Regions from separate parts of the Telluria sp. RB2R28 genome, predicted to be linked through region 2. Evidence: predicted binding sites of a transcription regulator. Region 2 holds the regulator's gene; each other region holds the start of a gene.
What was found. Region 2 encodes HrcA, which represses chaperone genes, less so after heat shock. Its sites were predicted from a motif close to TTAGCACTCNNNNNNNNNGAGTGCTAA; they were not measured.
Positions count from the first base shown of each region.

Region 1: a site for HrcA is predicted at 3,068-3,094, ahead of groES (co-chaperone GroES). Genes of this name have one in related genera too.
Region 3: a site for HrcA is predicted at 2,440-2,466, ahead of rpoH (RNA polymerase sigma factor RpoH). Genes of this name have one in related genera too.

Region 1 is NZ_JCASIK010000004.1:481,647-487,531, forward strand. Features, by position in the region: gene AC56LV_RS17680 (PEP-CTERM sorting domain-containing protein) at 1-868, shown strand, start outside; gene groL (chaperonin GroEL) at 1,000-2,646, opposite strand; gene groES (co-chaperone GroES) at 2,686-2,976, opposite strand; gene AC56LV_RS17695 (hypothetical protein) at 3,340-3,669, shown strand; gene AC56LV_RS17700 (cell division protein ZapA) at 3,666-3,977, shown strand; RNA gene ssrS (6S RNA) at 4,024-4,205, shown strand; gene AC56LV_RS17710 (EVE domain-containing protein) at 4,307-4,777, shown strand; gene AC56LV_RS17715 (sulfite exporter TauE/SafE family protein) at 4,780-5,595, shown strand; gene AC56LV_RS17720 (xanthine dehydrogenase family protein molybdopterin-binding subunit) at 5,603-5,885, opposite strand, start outside.
Region 2 is NZ_JCASIK010000009.1:64,993-70,877, reverse strand. Features, by position in the region: gene AC56LV_RS23340 (hypothetical protein) at 1-178, opposite strand, end outside; gene AC56LV_RS23335 (hypothetical protein) at 199-786, opposite strand; gene AC56LV_RS23330 (hypothetical protein) at 860-1,000, opposite strand; gene AC56LV_RS23325 (HAD family hydrolase) at 1,020-1,781, shown strand; gene hrcA (heat-inducible transcriptional repressor HrcA) at 1,873-2,889, shown strand; gene fur (ferric iron uptake transcriptional regulator) at 2,978-3,409, opposite strand; gene AC56LV_RS23310 (outer membrane protein assembly factor BamE) at 3,485-4,096, shown strand; gene dapB (4-hydroxy-tetrahydrodipicolinate reductase) at 4,105-4,914, shown strand; gene AC56LV_RS23300 (barstar family protein) at 4,916-5,242, shown strand; gene leuS (leucine--tRNA ligase) at 5,372-5,885, shown strand, end outside.
Region 3 is NZ_JCASIK010000005.1:226,035-231,919, reverse strand. Features, by position in the region: gene ftsY (signal recognition particle-docking protein FtsY) at 1-401, shown strand, start outside; gene AC56LV_RS19280 (cell division ATP-binding protein FtsE) at 425-1,096, shown strand; gene ftsX (permease-like cell division protein FtsX) at 1,093-2,013, shown strand; gene rpoH (RNA polymerase sigma factor RpoH) at 2,600-3,490, shown strand; gene yghU (glutathione-dependent disulfide-bond oxidoreductase) at 3,775-4,617, shown strand; gene AC56LV_RS19260 (hypothetical protein) at 4,673-5,200, opposite strand; gene AC56LV_RS19255 (hypothetical protein) at 5,221-5,885, opposite strand, start outside.

The sequences.
Region 1 (5,885 bases), on a different contig from region 2:
GAAGAAGGTCATGCTCGAGAAGGGCGAGACGCTGCTGACCGATGGCGAACACGAGATCCGCGCCCGCTGCGCCAACCGCATTTCGGACGTGCCGCAGTATCCGGTAGAACCCCACGGGCCAAGCGAAGCCGAACTCGATACCGTGCTCGCTGTCGGCGCGCCATCCGACATGGTTGGCGTGGCCGGTGAAGAGGGCGGCATAGTGCCCGTGAGCATGGACGACCTGTCCACCAGCGAGGCAGTGGGGCAGCGCTACTACGCGACGAGCTTCCCCGATGGCGCTGGCCTGCTGACGCCGGAAAATACGACGCCGACGCCGATGCCGTCCCGCCAGGGGCAACCACCTGGCCTGCCGGGCTGGTATGGCTCGCCAATCTATTCTGGCGGCGTGCTGGGCCCTGCTGGCCCTGTCGGCGGCAGCGACGACACCGGCAATGACATACCAGTGCCGGTCCGCGATGGTGGCGGGAGCACGGTGCCGGGAGGCGTCAGTCCGCCAGTCGGCACGGATCGCCCTGGCGGCAACGCGGTTTTGCCCCCGGCCCCCGTGCGGGACGGCGGCGGCAACGGTGTGCCCGAACTGCCGGTTGATACGCGGCCGCCTCTGCCACCGCCAGGTACCGGTACCGACACGCCGGGCACGCCGGGTATCCCTGGCACGCCTGGCACGCCGGATAGCCCTGGTACGCCGGGTACGCATGGCATGCCAGGTACCCCGACCGTGCCGGCCACGCCAACGATCCCTGGTGACACCGTGGTCGAACCGGCCCCGCCGACCGAAGTGCCTGAACCGGGCACGCTGTGGCTCGGCGGCATCGCACTGGCTGCGCTGCTGTGGCTGCGCCGCAAGGGCCCACGCGCCCGCTGAGACGCGCTAAACGTACGAACCGCACGAAACGCAGACAACAAAAAACCCGCGAGGTGTGAACCTCGCGGGTTTTTTATCGTGGGTAGTATGGGCGAAACATGCAGCGCGCTTCGCCCGGACTGCCCCGGCAATTACATCATGCCGTCCATACCACCCATACCGCCCATGCCGCCCATACCACCCATGCCGCCGGCTGGCTTGTCTTCAGCCAGTTCCGACACCATGCAGTCGGTGGTCAGCATCAGGCCGGCGATCGACGCTGCATTCTGCAGTGCCGAACGGGTGACCTTGGCTGGATCCAGCACGCCCATTTCGACCATGTCGCCGTAGGTGCCGTTGGCTGCGTTGTAGCCGTAGTTGCCGGTGCCGGCCAACACTGCTGCAACGACGACCGATGGCTCTTCGCCGGCGTTCTGGACGATCATGCGCAGTGGCTCTTCCATTGCGCGCAGGACGATCTTGATACCAGCGTCCTGGTCAGGGTTGTCGCCCTTGACGGTGATGTTGGCACGGGCGCGCAGCAGGGCCACGCCGCCGCCGGCAACGATGCCTTCTTCCACGGCAGCGCGGGTAGCGTGCAGTGCATCTTCGACGCGTGCTTTCTTTTCTTTCATCTCGACTTCGGTGGCTGCACCGACGCGGATCACGGCAACGCCGCCGGCCAGCTTGGCCACGCGCTCTTGCAGTTTTTCGCGGTCGTAGTCCGAGGTCGCTTCTTCGATCTGGGCGCGGATCATCTTGACGCGGCCTTCGATCGATTCAGCCTGGCCGGCGCCGTCGATGATGATGGTGTTTTCCTTGCCGACTTCGATGCGCTTGGCCTGGCCCAGCTCTTCGAGCGTGACCTTTTCGAGCGTCAGGCCGACTTCTTCAGCGATGACCTGGCCGCCGGTCAGGACAGCGATGTCTTCCAGCATGGCCTTGCGACGGTCGCCAAAGCCTGGGGCCTTGACAGCGACGGTCTTCAGGATGCCACGGATGTTGTTGACGACCAGGGTCGCCAGCGCTTCGCCGTCGATGTCTTCAGCAACGATGACCAGCGGACGGCCAGCTTTCGCGACTTGTTCCAGTACCGGCAGCAGGTCACGGATGTTCGAGATTTTCTTGTCGCACAGCAGGACGAATGGGTTTTCGTGCACAGCGACTTGCTTGTCCGGGTTGTTGATGAAGTACGGCGACAGGTAGCCGCGGTCGAACTGCATGCCTTCCACGATGTCCAGCTCGTCGTTCAGCGACTTGCCGTCTTCCACGGTGATGACGCCTTCCTTGCCCACTTTTTCCATCGCTTCAGCGATGCGCTCACCGATCGAGGTTTCCGAGTTGGCCGAAATGGCGCCGACTTGTGCGATCTCTTTGGTGGTGGTGGTTGGCTTGGCGATCTTGCGCAGTTCTTCGACGGTGGCAGCAACTGCCTTGTCGATGCCGCGCTTCAGGTCCATCGGGTTCATGCCGGCGGCAACGAACTTCATGCCTTCGCGAACGATGGCTTGTGCCAGCACGGTCGCGGTGGTGGTGCCGTCACCGGCGTTGTCGCTGGTCTTGGAAGCAACTTCCTTGACCATCTGCGCGCCCATGTTCTGCAGCTTGTCTTTCAGTTCGATTTCTTTGGCGACCGAGACACCATCCTTGGTGACGGTCGGCGCGCCGAACGAGCGCTCGAGCACGACGTTACGGCCTTTCGGGCCCAGGGTGACTTTGACTGCATTGGCGAGGATGTTGACGCCTTCGACCATCTTGGCGCGCGCTGCGTCGCCGAATACTACTTCTTTAGCTGCCATTTGTTATTTCTCCGAAATGTTCGTGAATGGGGTCAGAAATTACAGTGCGACGATCGCGAGGATTTCTTCTTCGCGCAGCACCAGCAGTTCCTGGCCATCGATCTTGACGGTCTGAGCGCCATACTTGGAGAACAGCACGCGATCGCCGACTTTCACTTCCAGAGGGCGGAGCTGGCCGTTATCTTGCACTTTACCGTTACCAACGGCGAGAACTTCGCCTTGGTCCGGCTTCTCTGCCGCGGCATCAGGGATGATCAGGCCGGACGCAGTTTTGGTTTCCTGGTCGAGACGCTTCACGATTACGCGATCGTGCAGAGGGCGAAGGTTCATGCAAAACTCCTTAATATTCAATGGTTTAACTGGCGTTTTTGGCGCCGTCGCAGCAAGCATTGTGAATGCTGCGCCGGTCTGCAAAGAGTTGTTAGCACTCTCAGCTAACGAGTGCTAATTATAGGGACGATAACCTGCCTTTTCAAGGCGCATGATGGCGAAATCATTTTAAACATTTGATATAGCGCAATGATGACATTGGCATATTCGCAATCTTTGCCGCCGTTTGTCCGACGCTGGTAGACGACGGAAGGCCGGCAGCGTACACCGCTAACCACATCGGTGCCGCACGCCAGTGCTATTACTGCCGCACGGCAATGAGCACCGGTTGACGGAAAAAGCAACTCGATCCTATAGTGTCGGATGATTTCCGAATTCCAAGACCTTTCAGACAAAATCGACCGGCTTGCGCAGCTGACCCAGTCATTGCGCGCCGAGAATTACCTGCTGCGCCAGGCCAATACCTTGCTCAGCGCAGAAAATCTCGCGTTCAAGGAACGCCTGATCGAAGCGCAGCGCCGGGTCGAAGCGCTGCTCGACGAATTGCCGAAGCCGCCGGATGCGTCGGACGCCGAAGAAGAACCTGCTGCAGACGCACCTGCCGCAGACGCGCTTGCGCAAGAGGCGCCACGCGATCCCGATGCACCGATCCCGCCGCATCTCGCCCACGCTCAACGTCAGGGGGCACTATGATTCATCTCGACGTGCATATCATGGGCCAGTCCTACCGCCTCGCGTGCCGCGATGGCGAACAGCGCACGTTGCGCGAAGCGGTGAGCTACCTCGATGGCAAAATGTGCCAGCTGCGCGATTCGGGCAAGGTCAAGGGCACCGACCGCATCGCCGTGATGGCGGCGCTGAGCGTGGCCGCTGAATTCCTGTCGGTGAAGTCGCCACAGGGACCGCTGTCGGACATGTCGATCCTCGAGGTCAAGCAAAAACTCGAGTCGATGCACACGGTGCTGGACCGCGTCCTGGCTGACCAGGAAAATCTGGCCTGAAAGGCCGAATCCGTTTGACAGGGCTGGTCAAAGGAGTAAACTCTTTTCTGCCCTGCGGTGTTCGAGATTTGCCATATATTCCTTGAACCATTCTTACGCATAGGTCGTGGAACAAGTTCGATGGGTGTGAGCGTCGCTAGTCCGACGAACCCGAAATTGATCTGACCGTGACCGCCTTGAACCGTTGTGGTTCAGGATGCCGGCAAAAACGGCACAGGCGGGGACTAAACATACAAGCGGTTGCGCACTCGGTACGCAGCCGCTTTTTTTTTATGTGCGCATTCACTGATGCTTCCGGTGCATCGTGTGCTGGCAGGGAGAACAGCGCGATGCGCTATTGGTTGATGAAATCCGAGCCCGACGAAGTCAGTTTCGACGACGTCCTCGCCGCCCCCGGCGCCACCGTGGCCTGGTTTGGCGTACGCAACTACCAGGCGCGCAACTTCATGCGCGACGCCATGGCCGTCGGCGACGGCGTGCTGTTCTACCACTCGGGCGGCAAGCTGCCCGGTGTGGCCGGCATCGCTGAAATCGTCAGCGGTCCGTATCCCGACGCCTCCCAGTTCGACGCCGCCAGCCATTACCACGACCCGAAGGCCACGCCCGAAACGCCGCGCTGGATCTCGGTCGATGTCAAGGCAGTCGAAGCGGGCCGCTTCGTGCCGCTGGCCGAACTGCGCACGGTGGCCGCGCTGGACGACATGGTGCTGCTGCAGAAGGGCAGCCGGCTGTCGATCTCGCCGGTCACCAAAGCCCAGTACACCACCATCGTCGCGCTGGTGCGCGGCAAGGGGGCTTGATGATGGCGCCCGCATTCGATCCGCTGCTCATCCTGGCCCTGCTGGCAATGGGCGCATTCGGGGGCTTCGTGGCCGGCCTGCTTGGCGTCGGCGGCGGCATGATCCTCGTCCCGTTCATCACGATGATTTTTACTGCACGCGGCTTTCCCGAGGAACTCGTGGTGCACATGGCGATCGCCACGTCACTTGGCACCATCTTCTTTACCTCATTGTCGTCGGTGCGTGCGCATCACAAGCACGGCGCCGTGCTGTGGCATGTCGTACGCCTGTTCACGCCCGGCATCCTGCTCGGTGCGTGGATCGGGCCCTGGATCGGCAAGCAGATGAACACCCCGGTGCTGGCCTTCTTTTTCGGCTGCTTCGTGGCTTACTCGGCAATCCAGATGCTGATCGGGAAAAAACCGGCGGCGGCGCGTGAGCTGCCCGGCAAACCGGGCATGTTTGCGGCTGGCAGCGTGATTGGCATCCTGGCGGGGCTCGTGGGTGCGGGCGGCGCCTTCGTCTCGGTGCCGTTCATGACGCGCTGTAATGTACGCATCCATAATGCCGTGGCCACCAGTGCCGCGATCGGCTTTCCGGTTGCGCTGATGGGCACGCTGTCGAACATCTACTTCGGCTGGGGCGAACCCGGGTTGCCGCCCTGGTCGCTGGGCTTCATCTACCTGCCGGCGCTGGCGATCATCGTGCTGGCCAGCGTATCGATGGCGCCGCTGGGCGCGCGCACCGCGCACAAGATGCCGGTACGCCAACTGCAGCGTATCTTCAGCGTCATCCTGTGCGCGCTGGCTGCCTACATGTTCTGGAAAGCGTTCAACTAGACTGGAGCTAGGCTTTGCGCACCCGCGTGCGGTCCAGTGGCAGGTCGCGCATGCGCAGGCCGCAGGCGTCGAACACCGCGTTCGCAATCGCCGCCGCCGCCGGGCCCTGCGCTGCTTCGCCGGTACCCAGGAACGGCTGGCCAGGCCGGTCGATCAGGTGCACGTCGATCTGTTCGGGGGCCTGGGCAAAGCGCAGGATCGGATATGACGCCCAGTCCACCGTCAGCACGCGCGATGCGTCGAAGCGCACCTGTTCCAGCAGGGTCCAGCTGGCCGACTGGATGATGCCG
Region 2 (5,885 bases):
CCGTGGCTGGCGGTGCGACCTTCAGGGGCACGCCGGCATTGGTCAGGACCAGGCCATCATAGACAATGCCGGTCACCGAACCGGCAACAGTGAATTCGGCTTTGTCGCTGCCGCCACAGGCGGCCAGGCTTGCAGCCAGCGCCAGCGCAAGCGCCGGGCGGATCAGGGAAGACTTCATGCGTTTGACTCCAGAAAAAATTAAGGTGCGCACGTGACGGTCACGTTGTTCACATCGGCCGGGCCCATGGTGCCGACACCATTGGCGATCGTGCAGCTCTGGCCGGCAGGGTTCGTGAGGATCGAGACACCATACGGCGCGTCTTGTGCCACGCGGGCCATGGCGAATGTGGTCGCGCCGGCCGGCACGGTAACGCGGTCCGAGCCGTTGACCAGGACCAGTTCATTCTTGAGGTTGCTGACGGTGCCGGTCAGGGCCTGGGTCTTGAAACTGCAGGCGATCTGGATGGTCGTCACGTCAAAGCCGGCGCGGCCCGTGTTCTGAAACAGCTCGCACTTGTCGACGTTCGTTGGCGTGCTCTTGACCCGCACGTCATATTTGTCATCCGACGAAATCAGGGTCGGGAAGAAGAACGTGGTCACGCCCGTACCGTTCGCTGGCACCGGGACCTCATAGTCGGAGCCGCCGTTATTCGTCAGGACCATGCCCGGCTTGGTCACGCCGGAAATCTGGCCGCCCAGCAGCAGTTGGCCATCGTCACCACCGCAAGCAGTCAGCAGGACCGCGCATGCCAGCGCTGCGCTTGCGCGCAGGTAGGAACTCTTCATATATTCTCCAAATAATCTAGCGGGAAAGCGCAGGCTGCGCGGTTGGAATCAAAAAATCGCTCAACATTTTAGTTCATTTATTAGGCAACCGGTCCATTTGCGTCCCATTTGCATGTGTATCAGGTTGTAAGCACAATGTCATATAAGCAACGCGCAAGCCGTGCGGTTTGCTTTTGGCCGTATGCATCGCTATGCTGGCGTAGCGTTTTTTCATGCCTGTTCCCTGGAAGCCGATGACCCGCCATCCCTGGCCCAAAGCCGTACTGTTTGACCTCGACGATACCCTGTGGCCGATCGTGCCCGTGATCCGGGCTGCCGAAACCATGTTGTATACATGGCTGCAGCAGCATGCGCCGCGCGTGGCCGAGCGGTTCACGATCGACAGCCTGCGTCAGGCGCGCCTGGAATTGCTGGCCCGCGAGCCCCAGTATGGGATCGACCTGAGCGCACTGCGCCACGCTGGCCTGATCGCCGCGTTCGAGCAGGTGGGCGAAGACGTCGCCAGGGTGGACGAGGCCATGGTCGTCTTTGTCGCTGCGCGCAATGCCGTGACGCTATATGACGATGTGGCGCCAGGCCTCGCGCGCCTCCGGCAGCGCGCGCTGCTGGGCTCAGTCACGAACGGCGTGGCCGACCTGGCCACGATCGGCCTGGCCGACCAGTTCCAGGCATCCGTGGCGGCGCGCGACTTTGGCGCCGCCAAGCCGGATCCGGGGATTTTCCTGGCCGGCTGCGCTGCGCTGGGTGTGCTGCCGGCCGACACCCTGTATGTGGGCGACGACCTGCTGCTCGATGTCCTGGGCGCCCAGCAGGCAGGCTTGCGCGCTGCCTGGATGAACCGCAGCGGCAAGATCAACGAGCTGGCTGATCAGGTGCGGCCGGATGTCGAGGTGGACAGCATCGATGCGCTGCTCGACTGGCTGGATGCTGCGCATGAGCCGGCACAGGAGCCACCGCACGAGTTGCCACACGGATCTGCGCGGATGCGCGTATAACACTGGGACGGACCGCAGGCCTTGCGCTGCCGTACCGCGCCCCAATTTGATTCTCATCCCAGCACCACAGAAAAAGACGCTTCCCGGAACCATGCAACTCGATCACCGTGCCCAAACCCTGCTCAAAGCGCTTGTCGAACGCTATATCGCCGACGGCCAGCCGGTCGGCTCGCGCGCGCTGTCCAAGCTGTCGGGCCTGGAATTGTCGCCTGCGACGATCCGCAACATCATGGCCGACCTCGAAGACATGGGGTTCGTCGCCAGCCCTCACACCTCGGCCGGCCGGATCCCGACCCCGCGCGGCTACCGCGTGTTTGTCGATACCCTGTTGACCGTCAAGCAGCTCGATGAAACGACAGTCGGCGCCGAGCGCATGCGCCTGCCGCTGCAGCATCCGCAAAAGCTGATCGCCAATGCGGCCCAGATGCTCTCGTCGCTGTCGCAGTTTGCCGGTGTGGTGCAAAGCCCGCGCCGTGAATCGGTGTTCCAGCAGATCGAATTCTTGCGCCTGTCCGAAAAGCGCATTCTGCTGGTGATCGTCGATCCCCGTGGCGATGTGCAGAACCGCTTGCTCCTGACCGATGTCGACTACACGCCGACGCAATTGTCGCAATCGGCCAATTACCTGAACCAGAATTTTGCCGGCCAGTCGTTCGACGGCGTGCGCCAGCGCCTGAGCGGCGAGCTGCGGCAACTGAGCGACGACATGGGACGCCTGATGCATGCGGCAGTCGAGGCCGGCAGCGAGGCGATGGCCGAGAGCGACGACGTGGTCATTTCCGGCGAGCGCAACCTGCTGTCGGTGACCGACCTGTCGTCGAATATGAGTTCGCTGCGCCAGATGTTCGAGATGTTCGAGCAAAAGACCGGCCTGATGCAATTGCTCGACATGTCGAGCAAGGCCGGCGGCGTGCAGATATTCATCGGCGGCGAATCGAACCTGGTGCCGATGGACGAGATGAGCGTGGTCACCGCGCCATACGCCGTCGATGGTCGCATCGTCGGCACGCTGGGCGTCATCGGCCCCACGCGGATGGCGTACGAGCGGGTGATTCCCATCGTCGACATCACCGCCAAACTGCTGTCGAACGCACTGAGCCAGCCTTAACAGTTTTTTACGCTTACCAGACGCAAAAAGGGCGCACGGGAAATCCGGTGCGCCCTTTTGCTGTGCAGCCTTGCCGACTGCGAATAACTTAGCTTGCCTTGCGGGCCGCCTGGCATTGCGGGCAGCTGCCGTAGATCGCCAGCGCATGGTCGACGATCGTGTAGCCGTGGGTTCCGGCAATCATTTTCTGGCGTTGCTCGATTTCGTCGTCGTAGAATTCTTCGACCCGGCCGCAGGTGACGCAGACGAGGTGGTCGTGGTGCGAGCCGGCGTTGAGCTCGTAGATGGCCTTGCCGGTTTCGAAGTGGTTGCGGTTGAGCAGGCCGGCCTGCTCGAATTGCGTCAGGACGCGGTAGACGGTAGCCAGGCCGACGTCCATGTTTTCAGCCAACAGGATCTTGTAGACATCTTCGGCAGTCAGGTGACGCACGGCGCTGTTCTGGAAGATTTCCAGGATTTTCAGGCGCGGGAGCGTGGCCTTCAGGCCGCTTGCCTTCAGGTCGGTCGGATTGTTACTCATGTTTGTTACTCGCATATTGGCGGAGTGCTTTATGATATAGCGTTTTGAAAGCTCCCGCTCGATTTGAGGTTACCTATGCGCGTCAAACAAGCCGTATCCCATCGATTTTCCGCCAAGGCGGTGCTGGCGGCAGGTCTCGTCTGCACGCTGACGCTGTCCGGCTGCGCATCCTGGCGCAACCAGACCCGTCCGGCGCCACCGGTGGCAACGGACTCGGCGGCCACCGCAGCCGACGCCGACAAATCGGCCGCCATCGCCAATGCCGGCGCGCAGACCGTGCAGGCTTCGCGCCTGCAAAAGTTCCTGTGGGTCTTCTCGCCTTATCGCCCGGACATCCAGCAAGGCAACTTCGTATCGCAAGAAATGCTGAACCAGCTGAAGGTTGGCCAGACGCGCGACCAGGTGCGCTTCCTGCTCGGTTCGCCTCTGCTGCTCGATGCATTCCATGCCAACCGCTGGGATTATCCGTTCTACCTGGCCCGCGGCAATGGCGAACTGACCACCAGCCGCGTCACCGTGTTCTTCAAGGATGACGTGGTCGAGCGCTTCGAAGGCGGCAACCTGCCAAGCGAGCGCGATTACATCGACCGTATCGCCGGCCCTGCCAAGGTGCCGGAAAAGAAAGCAAAACCGGAAAGCCGTCCGGTCGCACCGATCACGGTGACCGCCCCGGCAACCCAGCAGTAAGGATTGACATGACGATGTTGAATATTGCCGTAGCCGGCGCCAGCGGCCGCATGGGCCGCATGCTGATCGAAGCCATCCAGTACGCACCCGACGCCCGCCTGGCTGGCGCCCTCGACATGCCCGGTTCGCCGTTCATCGGCCACGATGCCGGCGCCTTCGGCGGCTTCCTCACCGGCGTGATGATCGAAGACAGCATCAAGCACGGCCTGCACAACGCCGACGTGCTGATCGACTTCACCCGCCCCGAAGGCACGCTGGCGCACCTCGCGTATTGCGCCGCCAACGGCAAGCAGATGGTGATCGGCACCACTGGTTTCGATGACGCTGGCAAGGCAGAGATCGCCGCCGCTGCCCAGAAGATCGGGCTCGTGGTCGCGCCAAACATGAGCGTGGGCGTGAACGTCACGCTCAAGCTGCTCGAAATGGCAGCCAAGAGTTTTGCCGAAGGCTACGACATCGAAATCGTCGAAGCGCACCACCGGCACAAGGTCGATGCACCGTCGGGCACCGCGCTCAAGATGGGCGAAGTGATTGCCGACGCCATCGGCCGCGACCTCAAGGAATGCGCCGTGTACGGCCGCGAAGGCGTCACCGGCGAGCGTGACCCGTCGACGATCGGCTTTGCCACCGTGCGCGGTGGCGACGTCGTGGGCGACCACACCGTCATGTTCCTGGGCACGGGCGAGCGCATCGAGATCAGCCACAAATCCAGCAGCCGCGTGACCTACGCACACGGCGCGCTGCGCGCCGCGCGCTTCCTGGCAGACAAATCCCACGGCCTGTACGACATGCAGGACGTGCTGGGCTTGAGCGCCTGATATGGCCGTTGCAGAACTGAACGGCGCTGCGATCGTCGACGAGGCGTCGTTTCATGCGCAAAGCCGGGCCGCGTTCGGTTTCCCGGCGTCGTATGCGAACAGCATCGACGCCTGGGTGGATTGCCTGAGCTACCTGCGTGACGACGAAAACATGACCAGCTTCCAGCTGGCGCCGGACGAAGTGCTCGAGATCGTCGTCCGCGACGCCGCGGCCATGAAGGCGGCCGCGCCGGATCTGTTCGAGGAGCTGGCCTTTTGTATCGGCGGCATCAATGAGCGGTATGAAGATTATGGCGAAACGCCGGCATTGAAACTCGTGCTGCGCTGAATTACCCGGGGCAGCGTTCAGCGGACGCTGTCTCATTGCACCATCCTGCCTGCACCACGCCACGCCGTAGTGCAAAATCAACAGGTTATAATGACCGGTTCCATCTCCCACATTACGTCTGCAGAAATCATGCAAGAAAAATATAGTCCAGCCGAAGTCGAACAGGCCGCCCAGGCCTACTGGAAATCGATCGATGCCTATAAAGCCGTCGAACACGATCCGCGTTTCCCGAAGGGCAAGTACTACGCCTGCTCGATGCTGCCTTACCCATCGGGCAAGCTGCACATGGGCCACGTGCGCAACTATACGATCAACGACGTGATGTACCGCTACCTGCGGATGAACGGCTACAACGTCCTGATGCCGATGGGCTGGGATGCGTTTGGCATGCCGGCGGAAAACGCGGCCATGGCCAACAACGTGCCGCCGGCCGAATGGACCTACTCGAACATCGCCCACATGCGTGGCCAGATGGAGTCGATGGGCCTGGCGATCGACTGGTCGCGCGAGATGACCGCCTGCAAGCCGGACTACTACAAGTGGAACCAGTGGATGTTCCTCAAGATGCTCGAGAAGGGCATCATCTACCAGAAGACGGGCACCGTGAACTGGGACCCGGTCGACCAGACCGTGCTGGCCAACG
Region 3 (5,885 bases), on a different contig from region 2:
CCGTCGCGTTCGATGCGGTCCAGTCGGGCAAGGCGCGCGGTACCGATGTCGTCATGATCGACACGGCCGGCCGCCTGCCGACCCAGCTGCACCTGATGGAAGAGCTGAAGAAGATCAAGCGCGTGATCGGCAAGGGCATGGCGGGTGCACCCCATGAAATCCTGCTCGTCATCGACGGCAACACGGGCCAGAACGCGCTGGCGCAGGTCAAGGCGTTTGACGATGCACTGGGCCTGACGGGCCTGGTCGTCACCAAGCTCGACGGTACCGCCAAGGGTGGCGTGCTGGCTGCGATCGCCCAGAACCGTCCGATTCCCGTGTACTTCATCGGTGTGGGCGAAAAGCTGGAAGACCTGCAGCCATTCAATGCCGAAGAATTCGTCGACGCGCTGCTCGGCTGAGCGGCTGATCGAACAAGGACACCATGATTGCATTCCAGTCAGTATCGAAGCAGTACACGCACGGCGACGCGCAGGGCAGCTATGCGCTGCACGACGTCACGCTCGCCATCGCCAAGGGCGAGCTGGTCTACCTGGCCGGCCCGTCGGGCGCGGGCAAGTCGACCCTGATGAAAATGGTCGCCGGCGTCGAGCGGCCCACCAGCGGCAAGGTGATCGTCAGCGGGCATGACGTCGGCCGCATCAAGCCGGCCGGAATTCCTTTCCTGCGCCGCAATATCGGCATCATCTTCCAGCAACAGCGCCTGCTCAACGACCGTAATATCCTGGCCAATACGATGCTGCCGATGCTGGTGACCGGCGCGCGCACGGCGGAAGCCGAGCAGCGCGCCCGCGCCGCGCTCGACAAGGTCGGCCTGCTCGACCGCGCGCGCGCGATGCCGCTCGAACTGTCCGGCGGCGAGCAGCAGCGCGTGGCCGTGGCCCGCGCGATCGTCAACCGGCCGCAGATCATCCTGGCCGACGAACCCACCGCCAACCTCGACCGCGTCGCGGCCGACAAGGTGCTCGATGCGCTGCGCTCGTTCCATGCAGTGGGCGTCACGTGCGTGATCTCGACCCACGACGATTACGTGCTGGAGCGCGCCGAGCGCGTCATCCGCCTGGAAAATGGCCAGCTGGTCGGAGGTGCAGCATGAGCCCGTGGTTGCGCCAGCACCGTTTCGCCCTGGTGGCCGCGCTGTCGACCGTGCGCAAGTCGCCCGGCAGCTTCCTGTTCAACGTGCTCGTCGTCGCGCTGGCGCTCACGCTGCCGTTCGCCGGCCTGACCCTGCTCGACAATGTACGGCCACTGTCCGAGCAATTGTCGGTCGATCCCGAGATCAGCCTGTTCATGCGCGAGGATGTCAGCCGCCCCGATGCACAGGCATTGCTGCCGCAGATTCGCCAGATCGTCGCGCAGGGCAAGGGCGAAGTCACGTTCGTGCCGCGTGAAGAAGCGCTGGAATCGCTCAAGGCACGCAGCAGCCTGGGCGGCGTGCTGGAAACGCTGGGCGAGAACCCGCTGCCGGACAGTTACGTGATGAAGCTGGGCGGCTTTGCCAGTGCCGGCGCCGCCGCGCAGGTCGACGCCATCACCGAGCGCCTGCGCGCCCTGCCCGGCGTCGAGACGGTGCAGGTCGACTCGGCCTGGGTCAAGCGCCTGGCCGCGCTGCTGGGCATCCTGCGCCTGGCCCTGCTGCTGCTGGCCGGTACGCTTGGCATCGTCGTCATCGCGGTAGTGTTCAATACCATCCGCCTGCAGGTGCTGACGCAGAAAGAAGAAATCTCCGTCTCGCAACTGCTGGGCGCGACCAATGACTTCATTCACCGCCCGTTCTTCTATACGGGCGCCCTGCTCGGCCTGTGCGCCGGCGGCGTCGCCCTGGGCGTGGTGGCGTTGGCGTTGCAACCGCTCAATGGCGCCATCGCTGAATTTGCGCGGCTATACGGCTCGCAATTCCAGCTGGCGCCGCTGGGCGGGCTGGAAATCGCGGGCTTGCTGGCCGTCAGTGCCGGCCTGGGCCTGATCGGCGCCATGCTGTCGGTACGGCGTCACTTGGCGCGGGGGCGCTGACGGGCTGCAGGGGTGCCGGCAGCGGCACTCCTACAAGATTGCTGAATAAAAAAGATTGATTCAGGGTGTTGAAAATACCGGAAGTGGCACCACTTCCACAGCAGGGCGAGGCGGCCGTTGTGCTGCCTCCCCAATTACCTGGCTGTCGGAATGCGCCGTAGTGCGCCCATACTCCTACGGTCACGTCGCACTTCCCTACGCTGTCTTGCGTAGAACTCCTACAGGCCGTCCCAGTCGTACGTGCGCCATTCAACAGAGAGCTTGTCTGTCGCGCCTTAATCTGAACCTGTACGCGATTTCCAGTGTTTATCGGCTCGGTTCTGAGCTGAATCAAACGAATATTCAAGTGCTGTTCTACAGTAAGTTTGCTTGCGGATTTAATTCCCATAGGCAATACTTTAGACAGTCTTAAGTTCTGGCCACGTTCTGGCACTCTCTTTGGGGGAGTGCTAATATATGGTCCAAGGCAATCAAATTTCAAGCAAAAGTATCCGCATGACGAAGCGATGTTCGCTTCAGGATGGCGTCACCGGCATGAGGCCGAGGCCCGTCAGGATGCAGCAAGATTATTAAAAGGGAAATAAACATGTCCGCACAATCCGCATTGGTCCCGACCGGCAATCGTGCTCTGGGACTAGGTTTCACCGGCAATCTCGGCAATATCGATGCGTACATCTCGGCAGTGAACCGCCTGCCGATGCTCACGCACGAAGAAGAGATGTCGTTGGCAAAGCGGCTGCGCGACGATAACGATCTCGACGCAGCGCAAAAGATGGTGCTGTCGCACCTGCGCCTGGTGGTGTCGATCGCGCGTGGCTATCTGGGCTATGGCCTGCCACACGCCGACCTGATCCAGGAAGGCAATATCGGCCTGATGAAGGCAGTCAAGCGTTTCGACCCGAACCAGGGCGTGCGCCTGGTGTCGTACGCCATGCACTGGATCAAGGCCGAGATGCATGAGTACATTCTCAAGAACTGGCGTCTGGTCAAGGTCGCGACGACCAAGGCGCAGCGCAAGCTGTTCTTCAACCTGCGCAGCAACAAGGTGGGCCTGGATGCGATGTCGCCGGGTCAGGTCGATGATCTGGCCAAGCTGCTGGGCGTCAAGCGTGAAGAAGTGATCGAGATGGAAACCCGTCTGTCGGGCCGCGATATCGCGCTCGAGTCGCCAACCGACGATGAAGACGACAAGTTCTCCCCGATCGCCTACCTGTCGTCGGAACAGCAAGAGCCGACCAAGGTGCTCGAAGCGCAGCAGGTCACGCGCCTGCAGTCCGAAGGCCTGGAATCGGCGCTCGGCAAGCTCGACCCGCGTTCGCGCCGCATCATCGAAGCGCGCTGGCTGGCCAACGACGACGGTTCGGGCGCCACGCTCCACACGCTGGCAGAAGAATTCAGCGTGTCGGCCGAGCGGATCCGCCAGATCGAGTCGGCTGCACTCAAAAAGATGAAGGGTGCGCTGACGGCGTTTGTCTGAGCCGCCCTGCCATCTCCAGAACCCCGCCCCGGCGGGGTTTTTTCTTATGCGGCTTTGCTTTTTCCAACGCCCCCTTGGTGGATTTTTGTTGCGTTGAACGCGTGGGCGGCACAGCCGCCCACCCTACGGTATTTTTGTAGGGTGGACGGGTTCCCCGTCCACGCGTTCAACAACACGTGGCCGCCACGAAACCAGGGTAACTTGAACGCGTGAAGCCGCAGCCAACACGTTTGTCGCCCATTGGCTAGAATGGTTCTTCTGACACGTCAGCTCAAGGAAAAGCCATGCCTGATTCAACGCCGTATGTCCCACCAACTGTCTGGACCCCGCCCGCCACCCCGGGCGGCGCATTTGCCAATATCAATCGCCCCGTCGCCGGACCGACGCACGACCAGGCACTGCCAGTGGGTGAGCACCCACTGCAACTGTATTCGCTGGCCACGCCCAATGGCGTGAAGGTCTCGATCATGCTCGAAGAACTGCTGGCCGCCGGCCATGCGGGTGCCGAGTACGATGCCTGGCTGATCCGCATTAACGAAGGCATGCAGTTCTCGAGCGGCTTCGTCGATGCCAACCCGAATTCGAAGATTCCCGCCCTGGTTGACCGAAGTGGCGCCGAGCCCGTTCGCGTGTTCGAATCGGGGGCGATCCTGGTGTACCTGGCCGAAAAATTCGGCGCGTTCCTGCCGACAGATGGTGTAGCGCGCACCGAGACGATGAACTGGCTGTTCTGGCAGATGGGTTCGGCACCATTCATGGGCGGCGGCTTTGGCCACTTCTATGCGTATGCGCCGGAAAAGCTGCAATACCCGATCGACCGCTACGCGATGGAAACCAAGCGCCAGCTCGACGTGCTGGATCGCCATCTGGCCGACAACCGCTACATGGCCGGCGACGAGTACACGATCGCCGACATGGCCATCTGGCCCTGGTATGGCGGCATGGTGCTCGGCCAGCTGTACGACGCCGCCACATTCTTGTCGGTGCACGAGTACAAGCACGTCAAACGCTGGGCCGATGCAATCGCGGCGCGGCCCGCCGTGGTGCGCGGACGCAAGGTCAACCGGTCGTTTGGGCCGGCAGAAGACCAGGTGCTGGAACGCCACAGCGCTGCCGACCTCGACTGATCACCCTGCCCTGGGCGTGCTACGCAGTATGCCTGCCCATCGGGCGCGCCTTGCCTCATGATCCGGGCGTGCGCTGCCCGTCCTGGCGCTTCGTCGCACGCGCCTTGTGCTGCTCCCACCGGGCAGCCGGCAGGCGCCCATCTTGCAGCGCGCTGGCGCGCGTGTCCTGGTAGTACGGCACGTCGGCCCACGCCACTTCGACCACGACTTCACGCACGTCAGACAGTTGCTGCGTCTCGAACGCCAGCTCGCCGGATTCGGCAGACCCCACAGAGCGCGACAACTTGACGATCTTGTCGGGGACGCTCAGGTGGATCTCGGCTTCGCTGCCCGGGTCGACATGCCGGAACCGGGGCAACTTGCCCGCCAGGCCAAGAATGACTTCCCGGCCTTCATCGGACAGCGACAACGTCAGGGTGCGCGTGGCTGCGTCGTAGCGTGTTGCGCGCACGTCGGCCACATAATGCAGCGCCCGTGTTGCCTTGTTCTGCAACCGCACGACGACCTCGAGGCGTGTATCCAACGGCGCCACCGACTGGATGAATGCAGTCAGGTCGTCGGGGTTGCTGTCGTCGCCTGCCATGTAGCCTCCTTGGCCATTGTCTACAATCGGCCCAGCACACCAGCGACGGCCGTGATATCGGGAAACCGCTCGCCCAATCGCTGCCGGAAGCGGGTTTTACTCTTTGTTGTCTGCAGCAGTGCGCGCTCGCAGAACGCCAACTCGCGGCGCACCTGCGCAGCTGGCAGCGCGGCCCACAATGTGCTGATCGGCACCTCGGGCGCCCATGCATCGAGCGCCTCGCTGAACGTGCGGCCAATGGACTGGGCGTCGGCGCCGGCCAGGTACCGGGTCAGCAGCGAGTGCATCAGCCTGACTGGCGCGACCAGCGCCCACTGCATGTAGGGGCTGGGCCAGGCACGTTCGCGCAGCAACGCCATCAACCGCGCCGGCGCCTCGGTAGACTGCCCGTCCCCGCTTTCCCAATAGGCGCTGGTACGAAGCAAAGCAGCGTGGCGCAGCTCGGCGTGACCACGATCGGGGTGCAGCGCAATGAATGCAGCGCCCAATTGCGTGCTGCTCATTACGCGACGGCCCCGCTCGACCATGACGTTCCAGAAGTCGAGCAAAGGCTCGACGAAGCCCTCGAGCAGCTGACGTCGCAGCGACTGGTCGCCGGCCATGAGTGTGCAGGCCTGTGGTGAAAACGCGTAATAGTCGTGGAAAAAATGATCGAAGAACGCATGCCCGACCTCGGTCCCGCGCA